3 regions of the Arthrobacter sp. StoSoilB13 genome follow, and region 2 is predicted to be linked to each of the others. Evidence: predicted binding sites of a transcription regulator. Region 2 holds the regulator's gene; each other region holds the start of a gene.
What was found. Region 2 encodes LexA, which represses DNA repair genes until DNA is damaged. Its sites were predicted from a motif close to TCGAACANNTGTTCGA; they were not measured.

Region 1: a site for LexA is predicted at 8,805-8,820, ahead of LDP01_RS10940 (DUF5131 family protein). Genes of this name have one in related genera too.
Region 3: a site for LexA is predicted at 3,321-3,336, ahead of LDP01_RS13470 (HNH endonuclease signature motif containing protein). Genes of this name have one in related genera too.

What each region holds. Positions count from the first base shown of each region.
Region 1 covers NZ_AP024647.1:2,335,732-2,346,210, reverse strand. Annotated here, with positions in the region: gene LDP01_RS10975 (winged helix-turn-helix domain-containing protein) at 1-367, opposite strand, end outside; gene allB (allantoinase AllB) at 379-1,728, opposite strand; gene LDP01_RS10965 (glycerate kinase) at 1,721-2,899, opposite strand; gene gcl (glyoxylate carboligase) at 2,919-4,694, opposite strand; partial or broken gene LDP01_RS10955 (2-hydroxy-3-oxopropionate reductase) at 4,828-5,730, opposite strand; gene LDP01_RS10950 (hydroxypyruvate isomerase family protein) at 5,850-6,653, opposite strand; gene tcmP (three-Cys-motif partner protein TcmP) at 6,911-8,047, shown strand; gene LDP01_RS10940 (DUF5131 family protein) at 8,044-8,787, opposite strand; gene LDP01_RS23960 (reverse transcriptase domain-containing protein) at 8,894-9,781, opposite strand.
Region 2 covers NZ_AP024648.1:1,299,620-1,310,098, reverse strand. Annotated here, with positions in the region: gene infC (translation initiation factor IF-3) at 1-711, opposite strand, end outside; gene LDP01_RS18285 (DUF1844 domain-containing protein) at 1,093-1,509, shown strand; partial or broken gene LDP01_RS18280 (MFS transporter) at 1,668-2,973, opposite strand; gene LDP01_RS18275 (SseB family protein) at 3,027-3,956, opposite strand; gene priA (bifunctional 1-(5-phosphoribosyl)-5-((5-phosphoribosylamino)methylideneamino)imidazole-4-carboxamide isomerase/phosphoribosylanthranilate isomerase PriA) at 3,956-4,699, opposite strand; gene LDP01_RS18265 (CG2302 family histidine operon protein) at 4,734-4,892, opposite strand; gene hisH (imidazole glycerol phosphate synthase subunit HisH) at 4,893-5,654, opposite strand; gene hisB (imidazoleglycerol-phosphate dehydratase HisB) at 5,651-6,277, opposite strand; gene LDP01_RS18250 (histidinol-phosphate transaminase) at 6,324-7,442, opposite strand; partial or broken gene LDP01_RS18245 (LysM peptidoglycan-binding domain-containing protein) at 7,519-7,879, opposite strand; gene lexA (transcriptional repressor LexA) at 8,236-8,979, shown strand; gene LDP01_RS18235 (ATP-dependent DNA helicase) at 9,007-10,479, opposite strand, start outside.
Region 3 covers NZ_AP024648.1:268,463-278,941, forward strand. Annotated here, with positions in the region: gene LDP01_RS13465 (4-hydroxybenzoate 3-monooxygenase) at 1-784, shown strand, start outside; gene LDP01_RS13470 (HNH endonuclease signature motif containing protein) at 971-3,232, opposite strand; gene LDP01_RS13475 (hypothetical protein) at 3,551-4,051, opposite strand; gene LDP01_RS13480 (hypothetical protein) at 4,054-4,614, opposite strand; gene LDP01_RS13485 (DUF8821 family protein) at 4,740-5,204, opposite strand; gene LDP01_RS13490 (helix-turn-helix transcriptional regulator) at 5,383-6,279, shown strand; gene LDP01_RS13495 (MFS transporter) at 6,243-7,463, opposite strand; partial or broken gene LDP01_RS13500 (DUF2382 domain-containing protein) at 7,735-8,349, shown strand; gene LDP01_RS13505 (hypothetical protein) at 8,548-8,769, shown strand; gene LDP01_RS13510 (glycoside hydrolase family 15 protein) at 8,782-10,479, opposite strand, start outside.

The DNA.
Region 1 (10,479 bases), on a different replicon from region 2:
GGGAGTTTCCGTCAGCCAGTGCGTCCGCGAGGGACATCGCGTCCGTCCCGAAAGGGTGGGTACCGGCGTCGGCGGCTTCCTGCGGAGTGCCGCCCCAGGAAGTATCGCCGACGCCGGAGTGTTCTGCCCCGATGGCGGGCCAGATGCGGACTTCCGCCTCCGGGGCAAGTTTCATGGCCCGGGCCAGCACAAGGCGTGCTGCCCGTTCCCAGACTGCAGGATCAATCTCGTCGCCCTCGGCCGGGTTGACCCAAAGAGCAAGGCCACGCGCGCTCAGGCCGGGCTGTGTCTTGAGTCCCGGCCGCCGACCCATGGCCCGCGCTGCGGGGTCACGGAACGGCGGTGGCCCGTAGGCATTGACTGCCATGACGGTGGAACCTAAACGTTGCCGCGGCGGAGCAGCTTGCCGCCGGGGTTCTGGCCGTCGATCGGGGTGCCGCGCAGGTAAGTTTTGCGGACGACGCCGGCAAGGGGACGGCCGTCGTACGGCGTGATCGGGTTCTTGTGCTTGAGCTTGGTGACGTCCACAACGAAGGCCTCGTCCGGAGCGAAGATCGAGAAGTCGGCGTCGTAGCCCAGGGCGAGCTGGCCCTTGTTGTGCAGGCGGGCCAGGGCGGCAGGCTTCTCGGCCATCCAGGACACGACCTGCTCCAGCGGGATGCCGCGGTGGCGGGCTTCGGTCCAAATCAGGGACAGGCCCAGCTGGAGCGAGGAAACGCCGCCCCAGGCCACTGCGAAGTCGCCGTTTTCCAGGTCTTTCAAGTCCAGTGTGGAGGGGGAGTGGTCCGAGACGATGCAGTCGATGGTGCCGTCCTGCAGGCCCTTCCAGAGGAGCTCGCGGTTGGAGGCCTCGCGGATTGGCGGGCAGCACTTGTAGGCCGTGGCGCCGTCGGGGATTTCTTCGGCCATGAGCGTCAGGTAGTGCGGGCATGTCTCAACGGTGAGGTTGACGCCGTCGCGCTTTGCCGACGCGATCATCGGCAGGGCGTCCGAGGAGGAGAGGTGCAGGATGTGGGCGCGGGCGCCGGTCCAGCGGGCGCGCTCGATGACCTCGGCGATGGCCTTGTTCTCGGCGCCGCGAGGGCGGGAGGCGAGGAAGGTTTCGTAGTGGTCGCCACCGGGGTGCGGGGCGCGGTCGATCGCGTGGGAGTCCTCGGCGTGCACGATCATGAGGGAGTCGAAGGACTTGAGCTCCGCCATGTCCTCTTCCATCTCATCCGCGTCCAGGTGCGGGAACTCGTCCACGCCCGAGTGCAGGAGGAAGCACTTGAAGCCGAACACGCCTTCGTCATGCAGCGGGCGGAGGTCCTTCTTGTTGCCCGGGATGGCACCGCCCCAGAATCCGACGTCCACGAATGCCTGGTCCTTGGCGACCACGCGCTTCTGCTCCAGGCCGTCAACGCTGGTGGTGGGCGGGATGGAGTTCAGCGGCATGTCGATGATGGTGGTGACACCGCCGGCAGCTGCGGCGCGGGTGGCGGAGGCGAAGCCTTCCCATTCGGTGCGGCCGGGCTCGTTGACGTGGACGTGGGTGTCCACGAGGCCGGGGATGAGGGTTTCGTCGTCTGCGAGTTCGATGACCTCGTTGCCCGTCAGGCCGTTGCCCAGGGGTTCGATGGCGACGATGATGCCGTCGCGGATGCCAACTTCGCGTGCTGCGAGGCCGGCGGTGGTCAGGATGCGCTGGCCCCGGATAACGAGGTCATAGGCGCCGATTGCTTCAGACATTGAGGTACTCCTTGTTGTCGGGGTTGCCGGTCCGCTCCGCCAGGTACACGCCTATGTGCTTACCCAATTGTTCAAGCAACGGACCTGCTTCAGCGATACATTTTTGGACATCTTTTTCCAGATCGGTCAGTGCGTGGACCGTGTGGAAGCCGGCATCCGTGAGTTGTTCCCGGCTCAGGGTACTCCGGCCGCACACGGCGATCACGGGAACCCCGGCTTTCTGGGCTGCTCTGGAAACGCCCATGGGGGTCTTGCCGAGCAGGCTTTGTTCGTCCAGGCTGCCTTCTCCGGTGATCACCAGGTCGGCGCCCTTCAGTCTTTGTTCGAGGTTAGTGAATTCAAGCACGACGTCGATACCCGGCCGCCGCTCTGCCTTCAGCGCCGCGATGGCAATGTAGCCAACGCCGCCTGCTGCTCCGGCGCCTTCTGCCTTGGCTGCGTACTTGGCCTGCTGGCCGGTTGTAGCTGCGAGGACGTCGACGAAGTGGCTCAGGGCTTGATCCAGCGAGGCGACGTCGTCCGGCGTCGCGCCCTTCTGCGGACCGAAGATGGCCGGGGCTCCGCTGGCCCCCAAAAGGGGATTGTCGACGTCGGACGCCAGCACGAACTCTGTTGCCTCGACGCGGACGTCGAAGTTGGAGAAGTCGATGCTGTCTATATTCGCGAGGGCCGCACCGCCGCCGGGGAGCTCGTTGCCATTCTTGTCCAGAAACACGGCGCCGAGGCCCTGCAGGACTCCCGCGCCAGCGTCGGTGTTGGCGCTGCCGCCCACACCCAGAATGATCTTGCGGCAGCCGAGGTCCAGCGCGGCGCGGATGAGTTCGCCGGTGCCGATGCTGGTCGCCGTTTTGGCCGTTTCACTCGTGGGGCCGTCCGGGAGGAGGGCGAGACCGGAAGCGGCCGCCATTTCGATGACAGCTTCCGTGTTTTTGATTGCAAAATCAGCCTGTACGGGTTCGCCCAGCGGGCCGGTGACGGTGGTGGTCCGGCGGGTGAAGCCGGAACCGATGGCGGCGTCGATGGTTCCTTCGCCGCCGTCGGCTACCGGAATGCGTGTTGCCTCAAGGCCTGTTTGGCCGAAGCCTGCCAGCAATCCTGTTGCGAGATGCCTGGCGACGTCGGGCGCGGACAGTGAGCCCTTGAATTTGTCCGGGGCGATGACAACACGCATTCCGGTGCCTCCTTTTCCTTTAAGCCTTGGCGAGGATCGCGGTGGGTGCGTCCGCCGCGGTCTCTGCCAGCTCTTCGAACTCGTTCACGCCGTTGATCTCAACGCCCATGGAGATGTTGGTGATCTTTTCCAGGATCACTTCAACAACCACGGGAACCTTGAACTCGCCCATCAGTGCCTTGGCCTTGTCGAAGGCGGCAGGCATGTCGTTCGGGTTCTCAACGCGGATAGCCTTGCAGCCCAAGCCCTCGGCAACCTTGATGTGGTCCACGCCGTAGCCGTTGGTCTCAGGGCTGTTGATGTTCTCGAAGGCCAAGGAAACGTTCTGTTCCATGTTGAAGCCGCGCTGGCTCTGACGGATCAGGCCCAGGTAGCTGTTGTTCACCACAACGTGGATGTACGGCAGGTTGAACTGCGCGCCCACGGCCAGTTCCTCGATCATGAACTGGAAGTCGTAGTCACCGGACAGGGCAACAACGGTGGCGTCCGGGGTTCCCCTTACAACACCCAGTGCTGCCGGAGCGGTCCAACCCAGCGGGCCAGCCTGGCCGGCGTTGATCCACTTGCGGGCACCGAATACGTGCAGCATCTGTGCGCCGGCGATCTGCGACAGGCCAATGGTGGACACGTAGGTGGTGTCGCGGCCGAAGGCCTTGTTCATCTCCTGGTACACGCGCTGCGGCTTGATGGGCACGTTGTCGAAGTTGGTCTTGCGGTGCAGGGAACCCTTGCGCTCCTGGCACTCGGCAACCCAACCCGAGTAGTCCGGCAGGGACTTTGCTGCCTGGCGCTCGCGTGCCAGCTCGATCAGGCCAGCCAGCGCCGCACCGGCGTCGGACGCGATGCCCAAGTCCGGCGAGAAAACGCGACCGATCTGCGTCGGCTCGATGTCGATGTGAACGAACTTGCGGCCGGCCGTGTAGGTGTCCAGGCCGCCGGTGTGGCGGTTGGCCCAACGGTTGCCGATCCCGATCACGAAGTCGCTCTGCAGGAACGTCTCGTTGCCGTAGCGGTGCGAGGTCTGCAGGCCAACCATGCCGGCCATCAGCTGGTGGTCGTCCGGGATGGCGCCCCAACCCATCAGCGTGGGGATAACCGGAACGTTCAGGATTTCGGCCAACTCAACCAACTGGGCCGAAGCGCCGGCGTTGATGATGCCGCCACCGGCAACGATCAGCGGGTGCTTGGCCGACGTCAGCATGTCCAGGGCCTTTTCCAGCTGCTTGCGGGAAGCCTTGGGCTTCTCGATCGGCAGGGGCTCGTAGGTCTCGATGTCGAACTCGATCTCGGCCATCTGCACGTCGATGGGCAGGTCCAGCAGGACCGGGCCCGGACGACCCGAGCGCATCAGCTGGAACGCCTTCTGGAAGGCGCCGGGAACCTGGCCCGGTTCCAGAATGGTCATGGCCATCTTGGTAACCGGCTTGGCGATGGACTCGATGTCCACAGCCTGGAAGTCTTCCTTGTGCAGCTTGGCAACAGGTGCCTGGCCGGTGATGCAGAGCATGGGGATGGAATCTGCCCATGCTGCGTACAGGCCGGTGATCATGTCCGTGCCTGCGGGGCCCGACGTGCCGATGCAGATGCCGATGTTGCCATCAGCTGCGCGGCTGTAGCCGTCAGCCATGTGGCTGGCGCCTTCAACGTGGCGGGCCAGCGTGTGGCGGATGCCGCCGTGGGCACGCATTGCTGAGTAGAAGGGGTTGATCGCTGCGCCTGGCAGGCCGAAAACCTCGGTGGCGCCTTCCTTTTCCAGGATGGCGACTGCCGCATCAACGGTGCGCATCTTAGCCATGGTGTACTCCTTGTTTTTGCCCTTTTCGGGCGAAGTCTGGGGTGTTTTTGGGTGTGGTGAGGGAGCCGCCGTCGTTTAAGTACGACGGCGGGTTCCCTGCTTTTCGTTTCTTGGTGCCTTTGGGGCGGGTGCTTTATTTCCGGCCGCTGAGCTGGAGGACCTGCTTGAAGAGGCCCGAGTGGTCGAGGCCGCCGTCGCCCTGGTTGACGGTTGCGGCGACGAGCTGGGCGACGGCTGCACCGAGCGGGACAGTGACGTTGGCTTCGCGGGCTGCGGAGGTGACGATGCCGAGGTCCTTGTGGTGGAGGGCCAGGCGGAAGCCGGGGTCGAAGTTGCGGTCGAGCATCTTCTGACCCTTCTGGTCCAGGACCTTGGAACCGGCCAAGCCGCCGCCGAGGACCTTCAGTGCTGCGTCGGTGTCTACGCCGTAGGCCTCAAGGAAGGCGATGGCCTCGCCGAGGACCTGGATGTTGACGGCCACGATCAGCTGGTTTGCTGCCTTGACGGTCTGGCCGGAGCCGGACGGGCCGACGTGGACGATGGTCTTGCCCACTGCGTTGAGGACATCCTGTGCTGCCTCGAAGTCAGCTGCCTCGCCGCCGACCATGATGGACAGGACGGCGTCGATGGCGCCCTGTTCGCCACCGGAGACCGGTGCGTCGAGGGGGCGGATGCCTGCTTCTTTGGCGTCTGCTGCGAGCCGGGCTGCGACGTCCGGGCGGATGCTGGAAGCGTCGATCCAGAGTGCGCCCTTCTTCGCGTTGGCGAAGACGCCGTCCTTGCCGCTGACTACGCCCTCAACATCGGGGGAGTCCGGGACCATGGTGATGACGACGTCGGCGTCCTTGACTGCGTCCGCGATGCTCGTGGCACCCTGGCCGCCCTCAGAGACGAGCTTGTCGATCTTGTCCTGGCTGCGGTTGAAACCGGTGACCGTGTGGCCGGCCTTGACGAGGTTGATGGCCATGGGAAGGCCCATGATTCCGAGTCCGATGACTGCAACGTTGCTCATTGTGGTTCTCTTTCCGGGGAAGTCTGTGTGTGTCTGAAGTCTGTATGTTTTAACTCAGGTGTGCTTACCCAACTAGGTCGCATTAGTGCGCGTTTTGAGCGTTCTAAACGCGCTCTGCTGCTACTTAGTTAGTCGTGCGGTGCTTAGTTGGCGTTGGCGCGCTGGCGGATGGCCCAGCTGAAAGCCGTTTCCTGCGGTTCCTTGTACTCGAGGCCGATGTAGCCGCCGTAGCCGAGTTCGCGGCTGCGGGCGATCCATTCGCCGAGGGGGAGCGTGCCGGTTCCGGGAGCGCCACGGCCGGGGTTGTCGGCGATCTGGATGTGACCGAAGTCCTTGGCGTGGTTCTCGATGACGGATTCAACGTCGTCGCCGTTGACTGCCAGGTGGTAGAAGTCGGCGAGGAGCTTGATGTTCTGTGCGCCGGATTCTGCCTTGACGCGGGCGATGACCTTGAGTGCGTCTTCCGCGGTGAGGAGCGGGTACTTGCGTGCTCCGCTCACCGGCTCGAGGAGGACAGTTCCGCCAATACGTGCGACGCCGGCAGCTGCCGCGGCGAGGTTCTTGGCGGCGAGTTCGTCCTGCTCTTCAGGGGTGAACTCGTCCTGGCGGTTGCCGTAGAGCGCGTTGAAGGCCTTGCAGCCGAGGCGCTCACCGATGCCTGCTACGACGTCGATGTTGTCCTTGAACTCGGAGCAACGTCCCTTCCAGGAAACCAGGCCGCGATCGCCGCCGGGCATGTTGCCTGCATTGAAGTTCAGGCCCGTGAGCTGAACGCCGGCGTCCTTGATGGCGTTCTCGAACTCGGTTACCTGCGCGTCGGTGGGGACTGAGGTTTCGAAGGGCCACCAGAACTCGACGGCGTCAAAACCGGCTGCCTTCGCGGCGGCGGGGCGCTCGAGCAAGGGCAGCTCCGTCAGGAGGATGGAGCAGTTCACTGTGTACGTCATCGTAGGTCCTTCCGAGGAGGGGCTTTGATCTATCTTCCTCTGTGCTTGGCTGCTGCCTTGGCGCTTGGCTTCATTTCCGCTTTGTGGAATTTAGATTCTGCTTTATGAAAAGTTTAGGGAAGGTGGGGGTGGGAGTCAAGGGGGTGGGTAGGCGACGTGAACTCCAAGCTTCGTTGGCCGGGTACAAGCTTGGCGCGTCATCCGGAGCGGCTGGGGCGAGTGCATTACGCTCGTGGTCGAGGGGAAGGCGTGTCATCGTGAGCAGTACTGGTAACTTTTTTGAGTCTCCGCAGGCCGCAGCTGTCTACAAGCATCGGTTGCTTAAGTCATACATCCCCGCTTGGGCTGGGAAGGTTGGGTCGACGGCTGAGGGGAAGAAGGTCGTGGTCTACGACGCATACGCTGGCCCCGGCCGATATGGCAGTAACCATCCAGGTTCCCCGGAACTGTTGGTGGACACGGCGCAGAGTATGGCTGACCTGAGAAATGTCTTCACCGTTTTCAGTGAGAAGTCGAGGAACCTTTGCGGCGAACTCGAAGAATTGTTGTCCGGCAAAGGCGTCCCTCCATCGTCCTATCAAGTCAGGCTCGGGCCCGTTGATGCACACCTTGACGAAGTCCTGAAATTGAGTCGCGATCTACCGCTCTTTATTTTTCTCGACCCGTTCGGCCTCACAGTATCTTTCGATCGTATTGTGCACGCACTGTCGGCCAGGGATATAGATAGACTTCCTTACGCTGATCAGCCCAAAACAGAGTTACTTATGAACTTTTCCTATGAAGCGGTCAGGCGAATCGCTGGAGCTCTTCGCTCCGGAAAATCCTATGCAGCCAAAGAGGCGCAGGTCGCTGCTCTCGATAACGCGCTCGGCGGTGATTGGTGGCAAGACGTCGCCCTCAGTGGGGACGATGAATGGGTCCAAAAGATTCTTATCGGATTCGCTGACCGCGTTGGGCAGGCTGCCGGATACGGCTACATCACCGCAGATGTCGCTGATTCATTGGACGCAAAACCAGTCTATGAACTAATCCTTTTCACGCGACACGATGATGGATTGTGGGAAATGGCGCAGGCCATGTCATATGCGCGACGCGACTGGAGGCAATGGCTCGTTGATCAAGCGGAGAGGCGACGCCCATTGCAGCCGCAATTGCCAGGGTTGGATTTCAGGGATAACGAGGCTGCCTGGATTGATGAAATAGCAGTCAATATTGAAAGCATACTCATTGACGCTGGACCCTTCAGGCTCAATGACAAGCTCGATCGGGTATTCGGTCGAACGCTGGGTCTTGCCCGGGAAATGCATGTTAGAAAGGCCTTGAGGCTATTGCAGACTAGTGGGGTCATTAGCTCGGTGCCGAAGGGAGGGCTTCAGCGCGCCTATATCAGCTAAGAGGCTAGTAGTGGCATTTCCTCCCAAGTGCGACCGTCCAGTTCTCGGCCTCCCGACTTGGCGCGAGGTCCTCCCCACTGCTTAAAGAAAAATGGCGTATTCGTGGAAACGCATCTCTCTCTCACGCCTCTTACCCATTCCGGATCAATGGCTCTCGCCTGTGGCCCACTTTCGCCACCAGCAATCACCCAATCGATGTTGTTTAGCGGTAGGTCAGGAACAGGACCCAGTAACGGTTCGCAGGATAGGAACCGAACGGCGGCGGGTACCTCGGCTAAGTCCGCAACCCTGTTGTACTGACTGGAGGACTCGATGCTCACACCCATCCACAGATTCTTGGGCCAAGACAGTTTGTCGGCGACTCTCTGAAGCCGACGTGCGCGCTTTGTGAGGACTTGGTAGGTGTGATGCGGTGTGTCCTCAATGACTGCGAAGACGTCGCGAATGAACGAAATGGGAACTCGTGCATGGAATAGGTCGCTCATCGAGTTGACGAAAACCAGGCGTGGCCGCTTCCATTTGTACGGTGTGGTGAGAGCGTCGGGGTGCACTGCAATGCCGAAACCTGGTCCACTTGTCCGCGGATCGCCATCCAATTGGTACTTCGCTGCCCCCATGGCCTTGAGCCTCTTGGACAACGACAGTGCGTAGCAGTTGTCACAACCCGGAGACACGCGATCACAACCAGTGGTGGGGTTCCAGGTTGCTTCCGTCCATTCGATCGAGCTTCTATCTGACACATGAAAAGCTTAGTCCATAGAACACATGTTCGATCGGCGCATCGTGCCTGTGGTCGCGTACTCATGCACGCTGGCGTTGTAGATAGAGGCATGAGAGCGAAAAGCCCTAGTCGTATAGGTAGAGCTCAGCTCCATCTGACGCTGCGCCGAAGCCATAAGTATCGACTGCGGTTCTAATAATCCCGGAGATGCGCCGGACGCTGGGCAGGCGCAGGTCGACGTTCTGCTTGGATGTCTCGGATTCAACCTGTAATTGAATAAGTTGGTCGCGTTCCAGTCTCCACATTGCTGGCTGTTTTGTGACTTTTGGACCCAGTATCTTCTGCCTTTTTTTGAGTGCAAGCCAAGTCTGAGTTGCGATCCAGATGTCCAACGCCTCGAGCTCCGAATCATGATCCACCAAAGGGAAGAAGGCCATGGCGCCCTCAAAGGTCATGTCGGGAACTGTTCCTCGCAGGAATCGCCTCACCTGATTCTCACTTAGGGGACCATAGAGATAACGGCGGAGTTGCCATATGTAAGTGGCATAGTCTCTGTCGGTGGTCGTTATACGAGCAAGATTCTGATTGTTCCTCAGAGGCTCCATCAGAAGGTTTGTGAACAGAAGAGTCTGAATGCGGCTCTTTATTCGATCCACGGCCGTTGCTTTCATCCGGGTGGACCGGAGGCCCAGTGTATGGCCCAGGTAATCCACAGCCTTTGTCCCGGACATCTCATGTGTGCGCGCATCCGCTGGCACAAGTAGCCGCACTCCAGGGCTTTTCCCTACGTTTATCGGCGAGCCAATGGCGTCTGCTGAGGCATGCAGAACTCCTGCGGCTTCACATACCTTATCGTAGCTGGGGCTCCAGATGAGCGTGTCGTCGGCGTACCTCGCGAACCCGACGCCAAGACGTTCTAGTGACCTATCAAGTTGGGAAGCGACAACATTGGCAAGGAACAGACTGATTGAAGTCCCTTGGGGAAGTCCGCGAGATCCCCCTTGATGTCCCATGTCGTATTGAGCGTTAGATACAGGAGGCCTGCTTCGCAGGAAGGGCCTCTGTCAGTTCTCTCTCGAGCGGGGTAATGATCACCCCTAACTCAGCGACGGCGCTCCATAGAAACTCATGAGAAATCATGTCAAAAAAGCTGCTGAAGTCATATTCAGCAACGAAAAGCCTTTGCTCCCTAGCGAACTCAGAGCGGATCCGTGAGATCGCATCGTGCGGTGTCCGGTCGTGTCTATAAGCATATGTGTGTCCGCTGAGCCGCGAGGCATTTTTTCGCATTAGTGAGCTATAGAGACGCTTCGATATAACTTCATCGGCGATAGCGTACGTGTTCACCAAACGGGTTCCGCCGTCGCCCTTGGGAACAGCGAAATTAGCGGGACGATGTGGCATGTACGATCCATTTTTGAGCCTCATCGTGAGCGCGTGAGCTATGGACGAACTGCGCTTTCGAACAAGATAGGGATTGAATGCGGGATCCGTCCAGCGTTCGGGGCCGTTGGACTTCAAGGAGTGGCGGGGCGTTTACGGCTCGACGATCACGACGTCTATTTTCATCCAAGACCGCTCGCGAATAGGTTTCAAACTCGCGTATCTGTCGAACGGCGGCACCACGAACACTTACTTCAAGGTCACGCCACATCATACCTCCAAGAAATGAGAGGGCCCGTCACTACGGGCCCTCTCACCGGCCACCAAC
Region 2 (10,479 bases):
CTCGGCTTCTTCAACAACCGGTGCCTCTTCAGCAACGGGGGTTTCAGCTGCGGGAGCCTCGACAGCCTCCTGCTTGGGCTCTTCTTCGGAAGCAAGCAGGCCTGCCGGAAGAAGGTCGCCCAAGGTCTGCGTCAACGGAGCCTGGTCACCTGTCGTGTCCACGCGCCCGGATGCCTTGGCCTCATTCTGGGCCTTGGCTTCTGCACGCTGGGCTGCACGCCGGGCTTCAGCCTTGGCTTCGGCCTTGTTCTTCAGCGGACCGATCACCATGACCATGTTGCGGCCATCGATGCGTGGGCTGGACTCAACAATGCCCACCTCTGCGACGTCTTCAGCAAACTTCTGAAGCAGGCGGATGCCCATCTCCGGACGCTGCTGTTCGCGGCCGCGGAACTGGATCATTGCCTTGACCTTGTCACCGGCGCCGAGGAAGCGAAGTGCATGTCCGCGCTTGGTTTCGTAGTCGTGCTTGTCGATCTTGAGGCGGAAACGGATTTCCTTCAGAACCGTGTTGGTCTGGTTCTTGCGGGCCTCACGCGCCTTCACGGCAGCTTCGTACTTGTACTTGCCGAAGTCCATCAACTTGCAAACAGGAGGCTTAGCCTGCGGGGCAACTTCAACGAGATCGAGATCGGATTCGGCAGCAAGACGCAGGGCGTCCTCGATGCGGACGATTCCTACCTGTTCGCCGGCAGGGCCGACCAGCCGCACCTCGGGGACGCGGATACGCTCATTGATTCTTGGCTCGCTAATGTTAAAGCTCCTGTGGTTGTGGTGAGTTTCACCGGCAAATAGAGAAGGCCTCCAATTGCTGGTGCAATCGAAGGCCTCAAGGATCGGGTGTGCTCCCTTGAAGGGGGCACGCACTCCAGAGGCTACGCCTCGGTGTGTCCGACCAGTACCCGGCAACCTCTTGTTCCGTGAAGGAATCCTGTTCCCCGGAGGGAAAACGGCTGACGCGGGTGGGAGAGAACTCCGCTTGCAAACTGAAAATCAATTCTACAGAAATAACCCGCCAAGCGCACATTGCACGGGGCGGGAGCATTTAATGCGAATAACGACTTCCAGTCGGTCTGTGACAAGCTTACCAGTATGAGCACTGAAGACAGCAATTCGCGCAATTCCTACTCCAAGGACGCCGACACAACCACAGCTGCGGCCCCCGCGGCCAATTCCGGGGTCTCCCAGCAGATCCGTGACATCGCGGAAGTTCCGGCTGTAGAAGTCATCACCACCGGCGCGGTCCACCTGATGAGCGCCGCCGCTGTGAAGGTCGGCCTCGCCGATGACCCCAACGCAGAAGACCTCAAAGACCTTGACGAGGCCCGCAAGCTCATCACTGCATTGGCCGGCCTCGTAACGGCGGCCGCCCCCGAAATCGGTTCGCAGCATGCCGGGCCCTTGCGTGATGGACTGCGCTCCCTCCAGTTGGCATTCCGCGAAGCTTCCCTTATCCCTGACGCGCCAGGCAAAGGCCCGGGTGAGAAGTTCACCGGGCCGGTGAACTAGCCAGGAACTGCCCAAAGTACCTACAACGGCGGCCCGACCACATATGTGGCCGGGCCGCCGTCGTCGTTAATGCCGCCGACACAGGGATTACGGCGAACATTTAGCGATGCTGGAGCTACACCTGGCAATACAGGAGCTAGACCCTGGCAATGCTGGAGCTACACCCGGGCGCGGCGGCGCCGGGACATGAGGGCGAAGCCCGCGATGCAGAGTACGACTCCGGCGAAGCCGACGGAAGCAAAACCTCCGGACGGCCCTACATGGTCAATAAATATCCCGGCAAGGGGTGCGCCGAACGCAATCCCGGCCGTCAGCGCGGATCCGTACCACCCCATGGCCTCGCCGCGGCGTTCCTCATCGACAAGGTCCGCCACCTTCTCCGATGACGCAGACAGCACTGGAGCGCAAAGAAGGCCGGGGAGAATCGAGAGCACCGCCAGCGTCCAGGTATCGTGTGCGAAACCCATTGGGATGGTGAGCGCGGCCATGCCCAACAACAGCAGCATGGGAGAGACCGGACGATTCATGGCACCGTAGATGAGGCCGCCCACAACCGATGCCGCACACCAGAAAAAGAAGACGATGCCAATCTCGTTCTGGTGTCCGCCGCGCTCCAACAGGCCAACAATGCTGACGTCCGAACCGCTAAGTACCATCCCCGATCCCGCAGCTACGGCGAAAAGCGCTGCAACGGAAACCGTAAACCAGGTGAAATTGCGGGCCACGCGGTTCCGAAGTCCGGCTGTACGGGAGATGGCTGCCGGTGCCATTTCAGACGCCGCCTCCTGCACGTGGCCCGGTGCGGAGGCGACCATGGCTGCCTCGGCGGCGGCAAGGTCCGCAGCGGCCCCGTGCCGCGGATTCCTCCGGAGTGCACTTGGCATCACTGCGGGTCGGAGGGTTGAACCAGATCAAGAACAGGCCGGCCACGGAGACAGAGATGCCCACCGCGGTAAGTCCCACGGCCGAGAAGCCGCTCGTTGCGACGATCGCGCCAACAGCGGGACCTATCATGAACACGAGCTCAGTGGCGATGGAATCAAGCGCAAACGCGGAGCGTCGCTGGTCTCCGTCCACCATGACGCCCAACGATTGACGCACCACGCTGAAGATAGGCAATGTGAACAAGCCCCCCACGAAGACCAAGGGAAGCAGCCAGGCGTACGGGACATGCGGAACAAGAGACCAGATCACTGTTTCCGAGATGACGGAAGGGATCAGCGCCTTACGCAGGCCCACCATGTCAACGCGCCGACCACGCCAAGGCGCCCCCAAGGCAATACCTATGGTCATGACGGCGGCAGCAGCGCCCGCGGCGGCGTAGCCCTGCCCCAGCGACAGGACAATGTGCAGCGTCAGGAGCACGCCAGCCGCTGAATGCGGAATACGGGCGACCATGCCCACCAGCAGGAGCCGCCGGACAGGGCGGATGGAAAGCATCTCCTTGTAGAGAGCGAAGTTCACGGGCTAATTCCTCTTGTTCCCCCGGGGCAGTCCCCGGTGGACGGGTACTGCCGTTAGTGCCGCCCAGGCTCCTGCGCCGCACGTTGCAGTTTTACTTCAATGGAATCGACGCCCTCGGCAAAGGATTCCAGCTGCGCCCACGCCTCGTTCAGGTCAGCCACCAGCGATTGGACGGCAGCGGCGTCGAGTCCGTCCTCAAGGAACAGCACTATCCGCAGTTCCGGGCCAGCGCCTCCGCCCGGGACCGTGCGGCCGTCCGCAGTCAGGGAGGCGACGCCACCACCGGCCTGTGTTTCGAGCCGGCGCACCGCCGGAAACGACTCGGCCTGTGAAGCGAGAGCAAACTCCAGTTGATCATCAAGGTATGACGGCGTCCAGTCCCGCTGCTGAGCCAACGCCCACATGGCTGGCCGCCGAACCACGAAAGTGAACGTTGAACCGGGGTCCAACACCAGCAATTGAGCGCCTTCGGAAACGGCCGAAAGGGCCGCCCTTGCCGCATAAACAGCTACGGGCCGGGCCTCTGCATGCCACGATTCAAGAGCGGCGGCCGTGGTGAAGACCGGCATTGCCTTCCGGCCATCAGGCGCCTTAAGTGTGACTAATGCCATATCCGCCTGCTTGTCCGCGTGCAGCCCGCCAACGCCTTCGGCTTCCTCGGCGAGCTGGGCTATCACGGGAACAAAGACCCTGGCGGTAGCGAGTGAAGCCAGGACGTCTGCCTCACTGCCCGTACCGTTCAGCAGTGCAGCAACGGCCGCGAGGTAACCGGCATCAGCCGTGCCGTCGTCGTCTTCGAAATTGTGGATCCTGGCATCGTCACCACTCAGGCTCCGGCCTTCCCAAGGTTGCCCCGCGGAGTCGGTGGCTCCCCCGGCGCCAGCCAAGGCAGCAGCAATGTGGCCCGGAAGTTCGCGTCGTCCGGCATCGCGGTTGCCCGGGTGGTTCTCCGGGCCGGAATCTGTGGGACGTGAAGCAGCCATCAGCGGCGACCGGCTACATCCAGGGCTTCGGGCAGAGTGAAAGCACCTGCATAAAGGGCCTTGCCAACAATGGCACCCTCGACGCCCAAGGGCACGAGTTCGCGGAGCACGCGAAGATCCTCAAGGCTGGAGATACCGCCTGAAGCCACCACGGGCTTACCCGTTTTCTGCACCATCTGGCGCAGCAAATCAACGTTCGGGCCCTGCAGCGTTCCGTCTTTGGTGACGTCGGTGACCACGTAGCGTGCGCAGCCAGCGTCCTCCAGGCGGACAAGAACTTCCCAGAGGTCGCCGCCTTCTTTGGTCCAGCCGCGACCAGCCAGGGTGGTACCACGGACATCGAGGCCGACGGCGATCTTGTCACCGAAGCGGTCAATGGCACGCCGTGTCCACTCAGGGTTCTCCAGTGCTGCCGTACCGAGGTTTACCCGCTCCACGCCCAAATCCAGGGCGCGTTCCAGCGACTCGTCATCCCTCAGACCGCCGGACAACTCAACCTTTACGTTGAGCTGGGAGACGACCTCGCTGATGAGGTCCGCGTTGTTGCCACGGCCAAAAGCGGCGTCGAGGTCCACCATGTGCACCCACTCAGCACCGGCGTTCTGCCAGTTCAAGGCAGCTTCCAGAGGCGTACCGTAGCTGGTTTCCGAGCCTGCCTCGCCTTGCAGCAGGCGGACTGCCTGGCCATCAACGATGTCGACGGCGGGGAGGAGTTCCAGAACGGACTGGGCAGAGGTGGTCATGTGTGTCCTAGGAGTTGATGGGGACGCGAGGCGTTCAGTTGCCCGGCAGCGTCAGGAGATAGGCGGCAAGCAGGGACATCCCCGCCAGCACATAAAAGGAAACGGAAACCCACAGTGGCTTCTTCTGCTGGTGGAAGGAGATACCTCCACCCACCAGCACGCCGGCAAGGCCCATAAGCACTACCGACCACACTTAGGCTGCACCACGATCGTCCGCTGCCGGACCTTGTGCCACCTTGGCTTCAGGTTTGCGAAGCCCGTCCACCCAGTTGCGCAGGAGGCGTGCCCCGGCATCTCCGGATTTCTCGGGGTGGAATTGGGTGGCGCACAGGGGGCCATTTTCAACAGCAGCGATAAAGGGGGCTCCGTGCTCGGACCACGTCACCAAAGGTGGAGCCATCCGGGGCTGGACGACGTCGAAGTTCCACTCCTGCACGCCGTATGAGTGCACGAAGTAGAAACGTTCCTGTTCGACGCCCGCGAATAGCTTGGATCCTTCAGGCACGTCCACCGTGTTCCAACCCATGTGGGGAACCACGGGGGCGGGAAGGAGCTCAACTTTGCCCGGCCATTCGGCCATCCCCTCGGACTCGGTTCCGTGTTCGACTCCGGCCTCGAAGAGGACCTGCAACCCAACGCAGATCGCCAGGACAGGCCGTCCACCCGCGACACGGCGGCCAATCATGCGGATGGCATCGACGGCCTTGAGTTCCCTCATCACCGTTTCAAAGGCACCCACGCCGGGGACCAGCAGCCCGTCGGCATTCAGTACGTCCTCAGGCTTGGAGCTAAGAACCACCTGGGCGCCTGCACGCTCAAGGGCGCGAACAGCCGAACGGACGTTGCCTGAACCGTAATCCAGCACCGTAACCGTGGGCTTGCCTTCGGGAGACTCCGGCTTGACGGTAGCCGAAGCGTCAATAACCGCACCGTCCTTCAGGATTTGCCCGCTCATAGCGCCCCCTTGGTGGATGGAATGCCCTCCACGCGGGGATCCGACTCCACTGCAGAACGAAGAGCCCGGGCAAAGGCTTTGAACTGGGCCTCGACGATGTGGTGGGGATCCCGGCCTGCGAGGACGTTCATGTGCAGGCAGATACCGGCGTGCAACGTGATGGCCTCAAAGACGTGACGGGTCAGCGAGCCTGTGAAGTGGCCACCGATCAGGTGGTACTCCTGCCCTGCAGGTTCTCCTCCGTGCACCAGATACGGGCGTCCCGAAACATCCACGACAGCGTGCGCCAAGGCCTCGTCCAGAGGAACCGTTGCTTCGCCGAAGCGGCGGATTCCGGCTTTGTTGCCCAGGGCAGTACGCAAAACCTCACCAAAGGTAATGGCCACATCCTCCACCGTGTGGTGGGCATCAATGTGGGTGTCACCCGTGGCCTTGACGGTCATGTCAATCAGGGAGTGCTTGCACAACGCCGTCAGCATGTGGTCATAAAAGGGAACCGTGGTGCTGATGTCCGAGACACCGGTGCCATCCAGGTTGATCTCCACCAGGACGGAGGATTCGCTGGTGGTGCGCTCCATGCGCGCAGTGCGGTCAGCGGACGGCTTGGCGCCGGTTTCGCTCATTGGGACGTCCTTATACACGAAGAATGGGGTGGGTCTATTGACAAGTTTAGTTGGGCTGGGACGCAGCGCTGTCCAGAAGGGCTTCCAGGGCCTCAAGGAAGGCCGTTGTTTCCTTTTCTGTTCCCGCAGTCACCCGCAGGTGCCCTGGAATACCGACGTCGCGGATCAGGACTCCCGCATCCAGCAAGCCCTGCCAGACTGCGTGCGGGTTCGAAAGCCCACCGAAGAACACGTAGTTTGAGTCCGAGGCCGCAGGCTTGAGTCCCATTCGGAGGAGCTCGGTCACAATGCGGTCCCGCTGGACCTTGATGTCTTCGACGTCGGCCATGAGCGCTTCGCGGTGGTTCAGGGCGGCCAGGGCCGTGGCTTGTGTGACGGCTGAAAGGTGGTAGGGCAGCCGAACGAGCCTGATGGCATCGGTGACCTCAGGCGCGGCAGCCATGTAGCCCAACCGGGCACCTGCCAAGGCAAAGGCCTTGCTCATGGTGCGCGAGACGATCAAACGCTCCCGCCCGGGAAGCAGCGTCAGTGCGCTCGGGGTGTTGTCGTGCGCGAACTCGTGGTAGGCCTCGTCCACGATGACGATTGCCTGGCTGGCCTCGCCGGCTTCGTACACGGCTTCGACCACGTCCAGGCCCAGTCCCGTTCCCGTGGGGTTGTTCGGCGAGCACAGGAAGACGATATTTGCGCCGGTCTCCCGCACCTGGGCAGCCGCAGAAGCCGCATCCAGGCCATAGTCATCAGCCCGCACCCCACGGACATACTCAGTGTCCGTGCCACTGGCAAGCAACGGGTACATGGAATACGTGGGAGGGAATCCCAGCGCCTTACGCCCCGGACCTCCAAAAGCCTGCAAAATCTGCTGCAGGACCTCGTTGGAGCCGTTGGCTGCCCAGATATTCTCCGCGGAAAGCCCGTGTCCGAGGTAATCGGCAAGGGATTCACGGAGTTCGGTGAATTCGCGGTCAGGATACCGGTTCAGGCCAGTGGCCGCGGCGGCAACAGCCTGGGTAATCGCCGCTTGCACATCTGCCGGAACGCCATGGGTGTTCTCGTTGACGTTGAGCAAAATGGGGACGTCAAGCTGCGGCGCGCCATAGGGGCTCAATCCACGCAGGTTGGTCCGAAGGGGAAGTCGGTCAAGTCGCTCAAGCTGGTCACTCACCAAGACAGTTTAAGGTGCCGGTGCGACTGCGGAGTAACTGTGACGCCAGAGACGCTGGCCCCTCGCCCCTGGCCGCTCAATTGGCGGGAACGAACAGCTGCTGGCCGGGCTGGATGCGTCCCCCGCGGAGATCGTTCAACTGGATGATTTCCGCGATGACATCACGGGGGTCCCGCTCCGGCGCGGGCCGCACCGGCGATGCCCCACAGGGACTGCCCTGGCTGGACGGTAACCGTAACTGCCACCGGCGGCTGCAGCTGGGCTTGGGAATCAGAAGCTTTGGCCGGGGAGTTGATGAAGCCGGCAAGGCTCAGCAGCGCGGCAAGGAGCAGCATGACGGGAATTCCAAAGAAGACGATCCTGCCGCGTTGGGTAAGCCGGAGACGCGCAGGAGCCGGAGTGTTGCGGAATTCGTGGAACGTAGAGATTGCGGACATGAGCTGAGCCCTTCTGAGCGATTGCCTGCATCGGATGCCCGTTGCCGGCTGCCAATTCCTTGTGTTCGCCGAGCCCGGCGCCGAATGTTCGAACACTTTCTTCGAACATCCGAACCGCGCTCAACTTTTATAGAACACATATTCGAACCTTGCTATGACATTTTTAGCACTTATCAACGAACGGTGTCGAGACTCGCTAGAACGAATGTTTGATAAACGCGTGTGCCTGGCCTAGGTTTGAGTGAAGAAACAGGCACTGTTTCAGTGGAACAGGAGGGTCTGACATTTTTTCGGATCCCACATCCCCGGGCACACTTCAGACCGTGACCGGGCGGAACGGAAGGGCATTGGCGAACATGGCAGCGAAAGCCACCGGCGGCGGGGCACCCCTGCGGAGCCAGCAGCCTCAAAAGAGTCCCAAAAGCCTGACTGTCCGGCAGAAGAAAATCCTGGAAACCATCCAGCGGTCTGTCAATGACAACGGGTATCCGCCCAGCATGCGCGAAATTGGCGACACCGTTGGTCTCGCGAGCCTCTCCAGCGTCACGCACCAGCTCTCCCAGTTGGAGAAGCTCGGCTACTTGCGCAGAGATCCCAAGCGCCCCCGCGCCATGGAAGTACTCATGCCTTTGACCCTTGACGGCGGGACAATTCCCGGAGTGGAAGCAGCTACTACACTCCGCAGCGCAGGCGGACTCGCCGTGACGGAACTGGCCAGCGCCAGCGACACCGCGATGGTACCCCTGGTGGGACGCATCGCTGCAGGTGGGCCCATCCTCGCCGACCAGACTATTGAGGATGTCCTGCCCCTGCCCCGGCAGCTGGTGGGCCACGGCGAACTGTTCATGCTGAAGGTCGCTGGTGACTCAATGATCGATGCCGCAATCTGTGACGGTGACTGGGTGGTTGTCCGTCGCCAGAATGACGCCATCAACGGTGACATCGTGGCAGCACTCCTGGATGACGAAGCCACGGTAAAAACCTTCCGCCAGCGGGACGGCCACACATGGCTGCTCCCGCAAAACACGCAGTACGAACCGATACTTGGAGACCAGGCCACCATCATGGGCAAGGTCGTCTCGGTCCTGCGCTCCCTCTAGGTACTGCGCTCCCTCTAGGGAGTTCGCCTACGTTCTCTTTGCGCCCAGGCGTTCCAGGACGCCGCGCACCACGTTGCGGTCCGTCGTTGCCCAAAATGGCGGCAAAGCGGCACGCAGGAACCCGCCGTACCGTTCGGTGGAAAGCCGTGAGTCCAGGACGGCCACCACGCCTTTGTCGCCGGTGGAACGAATGAGGCGTCCTGCTCCCTGCGCAAGACGAATTGCCGCATGCGTAGCCGACACCGCCATGAACCCGTTGCCCCCGGACTGTGCAACGGCCCGTGAGCGTGCGGTCATTAGCGGGTCATCGGGCCTCGGGAATGGAATGCGGTCAATCACCACAAGGCGGCATGAACCGCCAGGGACGTCGACGCCCTGCCACAGGGACATGGTGCCGAAGAGGCAGGTGTCCGGTTCATCGGCAAATTGCTTCACCAGTGCTGCCATGGTGGATTCCCCCTGGCAGAGGATGTCCACATCCAGCCGCGGGCGCATGGCATCTGCAGCTTCTTCGGCCGCCCGACGCGATGAGAACAGGCACAGGGCTCCCCCACCGGATGCACGGATGAGGTCCTCAAGCTCATCCAGGGCCTCGGGTGAAGTGCCCCTGCCGGGCTTGGGCAGGTGCTTGGCCACGTAGAGCACACCCTGCTTCGGATAATCAAAAGGTGACCCGACGTCCAACCCGGTCCAGCTTGGCGCCCCATCTCCAATAAGCCCCAGGCCACCGGCTGCGGGTTCAAAGGCAGATCCAATGGCCAGCGTGGCAGAAGTAAGCACCACTGTGTGCCCTGCGAAAAGGCCCTCCCGCAGGCGGCCGGCAACGCTAAGCGGGGCGATGTTGATCAGTGCGGGCGCGGTCTCGTCCGGGTGTGAGTATCCCTGCTGGGGATCGAAGGTGCTGTTCCTGGAGAACCACACCACTTCACGGTTCTCCTTGGCTGCGAGCATCCGCTCGCACAGTTCCAGAATGAGCATGAGCCGTGAGCGCGCAAGCTGCCTCCCGCCGTCGACCGCGTTTGAAGAGTCGCTCTTCGAGTCGGACAATGCGGCGCGTGTAGCATCGCGCAGCTGGTCCAGGCAGTCCAGTTGTTCGTCGTTGAGCCCATTGGGCAGCAGGCCGTTGGGGACACCGGCAATGGCCATGTCCAGTCGATCGGCGGCCGCGTTCAGGGCGTCTACGGTAATAGCGGTGTGTTTGCGCGCGCTCGAAGCCGCAGCATGCACCATTGCCACGGACAGCTGACCTGTCACGGCTCCCGTGACCCGGTCCTGCAGCTCATGTGCTTCGTCAACCACAACGACGTCGTACTCGGGCAGGACAGCAAGGCCTTCGAAGGCACTGACGGCCAGCATGGCATGGTTGGTCACCACGACGTCAGCCTCAGCCGCCCGGGCCCGGGCCTGCTCGCTGAAGCATTCCTCGGCAAGCGGACATTTTTGCGCTCCCAGGCACTCCATGGACGTCACGGAGACCTGCCTCCAGGCGCGGTCGGTGAC
Region 3 (10,479 bases), 320 kb from region 2:
TCTCGAGGGCAAACCGAAAGTCTGGTTCACCGATTCCGACGGTCAGGAGTTCGAGATCCAGGCCGACTTCCTCGTTGGCGCTGACGGGTCCCGCAGCCACTGCCGCTTCCAGATCCCCGAAGCAAACCGAAAGTGGTTCTTCCACGAATACCCGTTCGCGTGGTTCGGCATCCTGGCCCAGGCTCCACGCAGCTCCGACGAGCTCATCTATGCCAACTCCGAGCATGGTTTCGCCTTGATCAGCCAGAGGACCGAGACAGTGCAGCGCATGTACTTCCAGTGCGATCCCAAGGAAAACGTCGCCGACTGGGACGACGAACGCATCTGGTCCGAGTTCCGCAAACGCGTAAACGGTAATGGCTTTGAGCTCAACGAAGGCCCTGTCCTGGAAAAGATGGTCCTACCGTTCCGGAGCTTCGTCCACACTCCTATGCGCCACGGCAATCTTTTCCTTGCCGGCGATGCAGCACACACCGTCCCGCCCACCGGCGCCAAGGGCCTAAACCTCGCGATACACGACGTGAAGGTCTTGTTCGAAGGCTTCGACTCCTTCTATTCCAACGGTTCCATCACACTGCTGAATTCCTACAGCGACCGCGCCCTGGACCGAGTTTGGAAGGCACAGCATTTCTCATACTGGATGACCTCCATGCTGCATACCGTTCCCGGCGCCGACGACTTTGACCGCGCCCGCCAGCTGGGCGAGCTGCACTCCGTGGTCTCGTCCGAGCACGCCAAGGCGTACCTGGCTGAGTCGTACACGGGCTGGCCGACGTCGCGGTAAGGCTTCGTCGCGACTGGGTTTAGGGTCGCGGGCCCCGGCTTATGTCGCAGGCTCAGCTTAGGGTCGAGGCGTAGTTTAGGAGCGCTCGACGGCGGGCGGTCACCCTGTGGCGAGACAGTCACCCTTGTGGCGAGGCCGGTCACCCTTGTGGCGAGGCAGCAGAGCGCAATTGGACGCGGCGGACTCTTATGTTCTGAGGGGTGTGTGGTGGTGGTTGCGTCGGGGTGTTTGTTTGGGGTCGATGTGGGGTGGCGGGATGAACCACGGAACCCCTGTTGTGATGTCGATGCGCCAGTCTTCTTTGTGGATGAGGTGGTGGTGGTGGCTGCAGAGCAGGGTGCCGTTGTTGGTTGACGTGGTGCCGCCGTGTGACCAGTAGGTGATGTGGTGGGCTTCGCACCAGGGGGCGGGCATGGTGCAGTCGGGGAACGCGCAGCCTTGGTCCCGGGCGGTGATGGCTTTGCGGATGTGGGGCGGGAAGATCCGAGTGGTGCGCCCGATGTCCAGGACGCGGGATTCGCTGCCGAGCAGGACGGGGAGGATGTCGGCGTCGCAGGCGATTTTGCGGATGGTGTTGGGGTGCATCGGGCCGGCGAAGGTGGCGGAGCCGGAGCTGAGCCGGGGGTGTTGCGGTCCAGGCCCAGGCCGTGTGGTCTGGGTGGCGGCTGCGCCGGGTGGGGAGGCGGCTGCGCCGTGTGGTGTTGCGGTTGCACCGGGCGGTGTGGCTGCGCCGGGACGGGGGTCTTCCGTTCCAGGCCCAGGTCGTGTGGTCTGGGTGGCGGCTGCGCCGTGTGGTGTGGGGGCTGCGCCGGGCGGGGCGGTGCGGGTGAGTTGTTGGAAGAGGTCGTGGTGGTTGATGGTGACGGTGACTTGGGGGCGGAGTCCGCCGTTGGCTGGCAGTTTCCCGGTGGTCAGTGCCACGCCGCAGGCTCCGACGAGGCCGTCGAGGAGCTTCTGGGCCCGGGAACGCCGGTCCAGGTCCGGCCCGGCTGGTTCGCTCCCGCGGTCACTGCCGTGGACGGTTCCGGGTGCCTGACCGTCGACGTTCCCGTCGACGCTCTCGTTGGTTTCCCCGGTGACGTTGCCTTCGCCGGTGGCTGTGTTGGTTGCGGTGGTGAGTCGGGGGTTGGTGGCGGTGTTCATGGCGGTGGTGAGTGTTTCGTATTGTTCGGTGGTGGCGAAGATTTCCAGGTGGTGCAGTCCGTGGCGGGGTTTGCGGATGAAGGTGCCTTGGAGCTGGCGGAGGATTTCTTCGCTGGGTTCCGGGCCGTCCTGGTCGATCAGGTCGTTCCAGCGTTTGGTCATTTTCAGGACGAAGTCGGGGTCGGACCCGGCGGCGGTGCGGGTGAGGGCGTGTTCCATCCGGGTGAGGGTTTCTTCGTCGGTGAGGAGCCGTACTTTGTCCAGGGCGGCGGTGATGATGCTCGCGGACCGGGTGGGTATTTGCGTGGATTCGAGGGCTTGGGCCAGGATTTCGCGGCGGGCCGGGATGTGTTGCCCGGCGATTCCGGTCCCGGGGAGGACCTGGGAGGCCAGGGCGAGCCGGCGCCGGGCTTCGCTGATGCCGATCCTCAGGCGGGCCCGCAGGAATTCCGCGGCGTTGCGGTAGCCATCATCGGCCACCGCAGCAGCGTCCGCCGCAGCAACAGCACCGAACCCAGCAGCAGCATTGAAGCCAGCAGGGGTGGCGGATCCAGCAGAAGTATTGAAGCCAGCAGCAGCATCGGACCTTGCAGCTGTGGCTGTGGCTATGGCGGGGTTTGGTCCTGTGGGTGTGGGGTTGGTCCAGCCTGTTTGCCATCCCGTGCCCGCCGCGGAGGAGGGCCGTGCCTGCTGGGCTTGGGTGCGGGTCCGTTCCACGGCGTGGGCTGCGATGACCTGTAGGTATTCCACGGTGCGGGCGATCTCCTCCACCCGCCCGGCGAACCCTGCGGCTTCGGCAAACCCGAACCCCGGGGCACCGGCCACGGTGACGGAACGCAGACTTTCCAAGGCCCCAACGCTGTCCGCCAGCGCATCCTCAAGTCCGAGCGCATCCCCAAGTTCCGGCGCATCCCCAAGGCCGAGCGCACCCTCAAGTCCCAAGGAACCGCCCAGTCCTGGGGAAACAGGGCTGACTTCAGAATCGACCCTAATTCCTGGATCGACTTCAACTTCAGGATCGACCTCAAGGCCGGCGAAGGGCAGTGGTTCCAGGCCGTGAACAGGCTCGACTTCACGGCCCATTTCACTAAGGGTGGCGAAGGATTTCGGTTCAATGCCGCGAAGCAGCGCCATGGCCCTGAGCTTCTCCGAATCGCCGCCTGCCGCAGCCGCCGCCGTCGGGCTTTCACAGCCGGCCTGGCCGCTGGCAGGACCGGTGTGGATTCCTCGGGGAAGGCCCCGGGGGCGCATCGCGACGCCAGGCATCGCTGCCCGACGCGCCATGATTTCCCCAATGCTTCCCATGAATAAACCCTCTCACCAGGGTCTGACATTTTTAGGAAGCAGTGCCGCTGCCCTTGGGTGCCACAAGCTTCCCAACCGTTTCCAGGCATCAACCATGTGTTCAGAATCAGAGATCTAGGGCCCACAGATCGCGCGGGGCGTGGATTGCCAGGAGAACAGACTGACCCGCTTGGAAATGTGTCGGTCAGCACTGAACCGGGCTTCTTCTGAAGTCGAATTGGGGGACCCAGATCCAGACCGCTACAGCGCCAAAAAAAGCACCATTGTCCTACTAGCCCCGTTTCAGTCCCCAAGAGCCAGCGAAGGCCAGCCCAACCGTCATCCGTACAACGCCGCCTCAAGCAGCCGGTCAAAGCTCGCAGTTCCACTGCTCACCGGGGCAACGGTGATGATCGCGAGGAGTCTCTCGGAGCCATCTTCCTTGGCACTTGCAACCCTTTTCACGTGCAGCCGCAAACCTGGAACCCCATTGATCAGCAGTGGAAGCTGCTCGCCGCTCTTGATCAATTTCCGTAGCTGCTTCGTGGAGATCTTGTCGTCGGGGCTGCCTGTCAGCTCCGTGAGGGTGTCGTTGATCCGTTTTGCCAAGCCACGCACCAGGTTCCTCTGGGCGACGACGGTGGGAATAGTAAGTATCGCGGCGAACACGGCAATGAAGATCGACGCCGGGACAGCGTTTCTCAGGGCAGGCATGAAGATCATCAGGATCAGCCACAGGATCACGGCAAGGATGCTGAAAGTGACGAATTTGATAATGGGTTTGTCGCCGGGTTTCCTCATCCAGCGCACGATTTCAACAGCATCCGGCGCGTTTTCCATGGTCAGGATCCCTTCACTTCGAGGAGTGCTTCGGCCAGAATTACTGCCTCGCGTGCTTCCCTAAGGTCGTTCCGCAATCCCACATCGGGGATCTTCGCGGCGCCACTGCCGGTACCCGCAAGCTCGTAGAGGGCCCTGCCCAGGTTTTCGCGGTCCCGTGACAACCTCCGGGACGTTTCCAGTTTGGCCCTGATGACTTCAAGTTCGAGGAGCGAGCGGCCTACGGCGTCTCGTTGTCCTTGCTTGAGCGACAGTTTCTCCGTGAGCCGCAGGACCTGTGCACTGTGCATTGACCTCATCTGAACGGCAGTTCGTTGGAGCTCATGAAGGGCAGCCGACGTCTGGGGCTCGCCGGAGTGCCGGTCTAGTTCCTCATCGACGCGGCCCAGTCTCCGTTCCCAGCCTCGAAGGGCCCGTTGATACCGTCCCAAGAGCAGCGAGATCGCCGACAATGCCTTGTCAAGGGCCCTCGCCCGGCTGGTCAGGCTTGTGGTTGCCGCGTCCAACCTTGCGAGGAATGCGGCGTAATTGTCCGGCGAAGGAACCTTGTCTTGGGGATCCACGCGTCACCCGCGCCCGATGCTCTTGCAACCGGGTTTGGTGCGGTACAACGCTCCCCAAACGCCCATGTCAAGAGAATAGAGGGTCCCGGCGCGTTTGGGATAGGGCATGTAGTCAGAGCCAACGGTCAGTATTGACCCTTGATCACGAAGTACGATCCCCGGATTACCCCTGCCAGCTTGGACTTCTGACGGGCGAATTTGAAGCGCGGTTCCAGTTCTTCGGGAACATCCATGCCCTCGGCGAGCTTGAAACCGACCGCCCGCTTCCCGCCTTCCTCGATGCTGTACATGACGTTGATGGAAAGCCCGGACTCGTAGAACACGTAATCCATCCGTAGGCCGTCCACTTCGAAGGCCGTCGCCTCAAGGGGGCGGGACTCGATGACGATGTCGCGCTCTTCCTTCAGGATCCGGCTCACCCGATCCACGACTTCCGGCACCTCACTTGCGGGACTCACGGTGAAGTCATGGTCGTATTTGTTCTTGTAATAGCGGGCCTCGTTCGCGCGCAGTCCTGCGAGGGCCGCGGCAACCGGAGAAGACTCCAGGCCCTCGGTAGAAACGTTCTTGAAGTCAACGATGTACGGCAATTGCTCTCCTCGTCAGATGTCTTGGACCAACCCTAACGTTCCACACTGACACGGCCATGTTGGGCGCGGAATTGGGTGTGGAAAACGCACGACGGCGGGAGGTCGCCGTCGTGCGGTAAGCGAAGCAGGTATCGGGAGGGACTCCCTCCCGATGCCTGCTTGGCCTAGCGTTGAGGCTATGGATAATCGAGCCGAGGTCCGCGAATTCCTGATCTCACGCCGTGCCCATGTTGCCCCTGAGCGGGTTGGCTTGCCCGCCGGGACCAATCGGCGGGTGAAAGGCCTGCGGCGTAGTGAAGTGGCCACGCTTGCCGGGTTGAGCGTGGAGTATTACACGCGCCTTGAGCGTGGCGCGATCAGCGGAGCCTCCCCTCAAGTTCTTGAGAGCATCGCCAGGGCGTTGTGTTTGGACGACGCCGAGCGCGCCCATCTGTTCGACCTCGCCCACGCGGCCAGTCCGGTGGCCCGTCCGCCCAGGCGGCGCAACTCCAAGTCCTACGTTCCGCATCAAAGCCTGCAATGGGCGCTGGATGCTGTCACTGCCGGCCCGGCGTTCGTTCGCAACGGCCGGATGGATCTGTTGGCGGTTAATCCCTTGGCGCGGGCGTTCTACAAGGATTGCTACGACATGCCCGGCCAGCCGCCGAACATAGCGCGCTACACGTTTTTGGATGAACGCGCCCATGATTTTTATCCGGATTGGAATGCGTTCGCCGAGGTGACTGTGTCCATCCTGCGGACCGAAGCCGGTCGCGATCCGCACAACAAGGAACTTCATGACCTCATTGGTGAGTTGGGTACCCGCAGTGATGAGTTCCGGAAACGCTGGGGTGCTCATAACGTCCGCCACCACGGGACGGGTTTCAAGACGTTTAATCACCCAGTTGTGGGTGAGTTGACGCTCGCTTACGAGGGTTTGGAAATGGCCGCTGAGCCGGGCTTGACCCTGACGATCTACAGTGCGGAACCGGGGTCGCCTTCGGCGGAGCGCCTGCAGCTCCTCGCCTCGTGGGCTGCCAGCGAATATGGCACGGCAGCTCAGGCTGAGCCGGAGAGGGCTGCCTCGGACGGCTGAGGTGACCGTTCTTTCCGCCACAAGATGGTGAGCGGGAGAAAATACAGTGCCGCGATGCAGGTACCCACCAGCACGGGGCCAGTGGCCCCGAGAGCTGACTCGAGTGCGAAGCCTGCGATCCACGAACCCACTGCTGTGCCGAGGTTGAACGAAGACGTGCTGAGGGCCGAGGCGAGCGTGGGTGCATGGTGGGCATATCCGACTGCTTTGCCTATGAGGATGGGGTTGGTTGCCATGCCGAACAGGCCCAGCAAGAAGATGAGGATCACGGTCAGCACGGCGTTGCGTGAGAGCAGGCAGAGAGCCCCGAGCACCAGGAACGTCATTGCTGCCGAGACGAAAAGTGCCGTGAAGGGACGGTGTGCGCCAAAATGGCCACCGAGGTTGGAACCGATGAACGCTCCAACGCCATAGCCCACCAACACCAGCGGAATTGCCGCTGCCCCCATCCCTGTGTTCTGTGTGAGGAGCGGTGAGATGAAGCTGTAGGCCGCCAGGGATGATCCACACACGATTGCGCAACCCAAAAGAACAAGCCACACCCGGGCGTCACGCATGCTGGCGATCTCGGCCCGAACTGAGGGGACGCGGCCCGAGGCAGGTTCGACGCCGACCAAACGGTAAACGACCAACGCCGCCATGAGTGCCAGGGCACTGAGGATCCAGAACGGGCCTCGCCAACCGATCGACTGGCCGGCAAACGCCCCCAACGGAACACCGATCACGTTGGCCAGCATGCCGCCGCCCAAAACCACGCCTAAAGCACGGGAGGCTGAAGCGGCGCCGGCCGCCTTCGCCCCCACGACGGCGGCGACGGCCCAGAAGGCTCCAGTGGCCAGAGCGGTCAGGAACCGGGCTCCGAGTATCAGCGCGAAGTCGGTGGTGAGGGCGACGATGACGTGGCCAACGGCGAAAACCACCAACGCGAGGCTGAGGGTGAGGCGTCGCGGCATCCTGAGGGTGAGAATCGACATCGTGGGCGTTCCAACGATCATGCCGACCGCGAAGACGGTAATCATCAACGCGGCATTTCCTACCGTGATACCCAGGTCCTGGGCGATCTCCGGGAGGATCCCGGCCACCACGAATTCTGTGGTGCCCATAAGGAACACGCCCGCGGCGAGCACATAGGTAACAAGCGGCAGGCGACGGGCTGTTGGTGCCCGCAAAGTATCAGTGGTCATGGTTCCAGACCATCATGGGCATTCAGCCTGAGGGAGTCCCGGTTGATGGGGGTTCCCGGAGGGACTCTCTTCGGCAACCGGAAAAGTCCTCGCTCAAGGGCTTCGAATCTTCGATTAGGTCTTGCCAAGAAAATAGTAAGCATGCTTATGTATTTCTGTTCCGTGAAGTCAGCGGGTTGAATCAATTCCCCGTCCTGATTCCGGAATCTACGCCTGGTGATGCAGGCCGCCGGGCACTAAAGGCAAGACAATCACATTCCAAGGAGACATCATGCTCGCCAGGGAGAACATTGACCGTCTGATGGGCCTCAACGGAAACGTTCGGACCACGGAGGGGGACAAGGTTGGGTCAATCGGAACGTTCTACACCGATGACGACACGGGGGAGCCAACATGGGTAACAGTCAAAACCGGTCTTTTCGGTACTTCTGAATCATTCATTCCCTTGGAGGGGGCCACCCTTGAGGGCGACGACGTCGTTGTTCCCTACAGCAAGGATCACATCAAGGACGCTCCCCGCGTGGCCGAAGATGGGCACCTCGATCCCAGTGAAGAAGAGCGGCTCTACAACCACTACAGCATCCAGGACCGGGGTGCCTTCGAGGGTCGGCGTGACTACCCGGACCCCAGCGCCGGAATGGAAACAGACGCCGGAATGGAAACAGGCGCCGGAATGGGCACAAGGGCCGGGGTGGACGCCGTCGGCGGCATGGACGTCGACACGACTGGCACGGGACGCGCGGGCGAGGATGCCATGACCCGTTCTGAAGAGCGGCTCAACGTCGGGACTGAAAGGGCAGCGACCGGACGGGCGCGCCTTCGCAAGTACATCACCACCGAAAACGTGACTACCGTGCCGGTCGAGCGTGAGGAAGTCCGCAAGGAGAACATCGAAACTGAAGGCACGCGCGATACCCGCCGCTGAAGCCTGCCAGCTGCCGCGCAACTAAGTGGTGAAAACGCCCGACGGCGGGAGGCCGCCGTCGGGCCCTGTACGGCCGGCCGGTCCTTTGTCCGGCCAGCCGGGCCCTTCTCCAGACAGCCGGTCCTACCGCAGAAGCCCAGGCGATGGGACGATTTCCTTATGGGCGATGAAGAGAAGAAGGGCCCGGGCGTGCCCTCAGGCACTGGGTCAGAGGAACGCGATCAGTGGCAGGATACCGATGCGGGATCTCCGACCACACAGCAGATGAGGACTATCGGCCAGCGTCGGCGGGAGGCCGAGCGCAAGCTCGATCAACACCTGGAGGAAGCGAAGCACAAGGCTGAAGCCCCGGATCCGGACGATCAAAAAACGGAATCGTAACTGCAGCGCTTTTCAGCGGCTGGTTTCGGGGCGCTTTTTTGGTGCCTGACGGTCGGTGCCCGGGCCGCTTTCGGAGATGGCCTGTTGCGGGAGCTGGTCGGTACCTTGCTCCGGGTGTTTCGGCCTACGCAGCGGCGTGTCACTGCCGTGGGCTTCGCCGTGATGGAGTTGCAAGGCGCAGTGGATCAGTGGAAAGTGGCTGAACGCTTGTGGCGTGTTTCCGAGTTGCCGCTCGGTTCTGGGATCCCATTCCTCGCTCAGCAGCCCAACATCGTTTCGGAGCGTCAACAGCCTCTCGAACAATGCGGTTGCCTGGCCGGCATGGCCAAGGCCCAGTAGCGCATCCACCAGCCAGAACGAGCATGCAAGGAACACTCCCTCGTCGCCGGGAAGGCCGTCGTGGCCGGACTCGGTTCGGTAGCGCAGCACCAGTCCATCTTCGGTGAGGCCTTCCTGAATGGCTTTCACCGTTCCCGCAACGCGGGGGTGGCGGTGCCCCAGGAAGCCAAGGCGGGGGATCAAGAGCAGGCTGGCGTCCAGTTCCTTACTTCCGTAGGACTGCACAAAGCTGTTGAGCCCTTCATCGAATCCTTTCGTCATTACCTCTGAATGGATATGCGTGCGCAGCGCCGCCCAACGGTCTCCGGGGCCGGGTAATCCTGAGGTTTTTACGGCCTTGACCATGCGATCAGCAGCTACCCATGCCATGACTTTGGAATGGGTGAAATGCCTGCGGGGGCCGCGCATCTCCCACAGCCCGTTGTCCGGTTGGTCCCAAGCCCCTTCCAGGTACTCCATCAACGCCACTTGAATGTCCCACGACGTGTCCACGGTGCCCGGCGGGGAAGCTGCCCTGGTCAGCGAGAGCCCATCCAAGACCTCGCCCCAAACGTCCAATTGCAGCTGGGGGGCCGCGGCGTTCCCGGTTCGGACTGGCTGGGAATTTTCGTAGCCCGAAAGCCACGGGATCTCAGCCTCCGGCAGTCTGCGGGCGCCGTCCAGGCCGTAGACGATCTGCAGCTCTGACGGATCACCCGCGACAGCGCGGAGCAGCCATTCCCGCCAGGCTGCTGCTTCTTCCGTATATCCGGCGGCAAGCAACGACTGCAGGGTCAGTGTTGCATCGCGCAGCCAGCAGTAGCGGTAGTCCCAATTGCGGGAACCGCCCAGCTGCTCGGGAAGGGACGTTGTGGCAGCCGCAACGATGCCTCCCGTTGGGGCATACGTCAGGGCTTTGAGGGTGATGAGGGATCGCTCCACCGGTTCCTTGTACTTGCCCTCCATCTCGCTTTGGTCAATCCACTCGCGCCAGAAGGATTCCGTGGCGTGAAATGCTTTGGCCGCATCGATTCGCCGGGGCTCCGGTTCATGGCTTGGTGCCCAGCGAAGCACGAAGGGGATACGTTCCCCGGCGCGGACTGTGAACTCACTGATCGTGCGCCTGTCCACGCCCTTGAGTGGAGCGGGCGTCGTGAGGTAGGCGGAATCGGGCCCCGCCACGGCGCTGATTCCGTGCTTGTTGTGGCGCACCCACGGCACCACGCGACCGTAGTCGAAACGGAGAATCAGCTCCCCACGCATGGCTACTTCGCCGGACAGGCCTTCCACGATCCGCACGAGGTCTACAGCGTCATCGCGGACGGGCATGAAGTCGGTGACACGGACCGCACCGCCGTCCACTTCCCATTCCGTTTCCAGGATCAGGGTGTC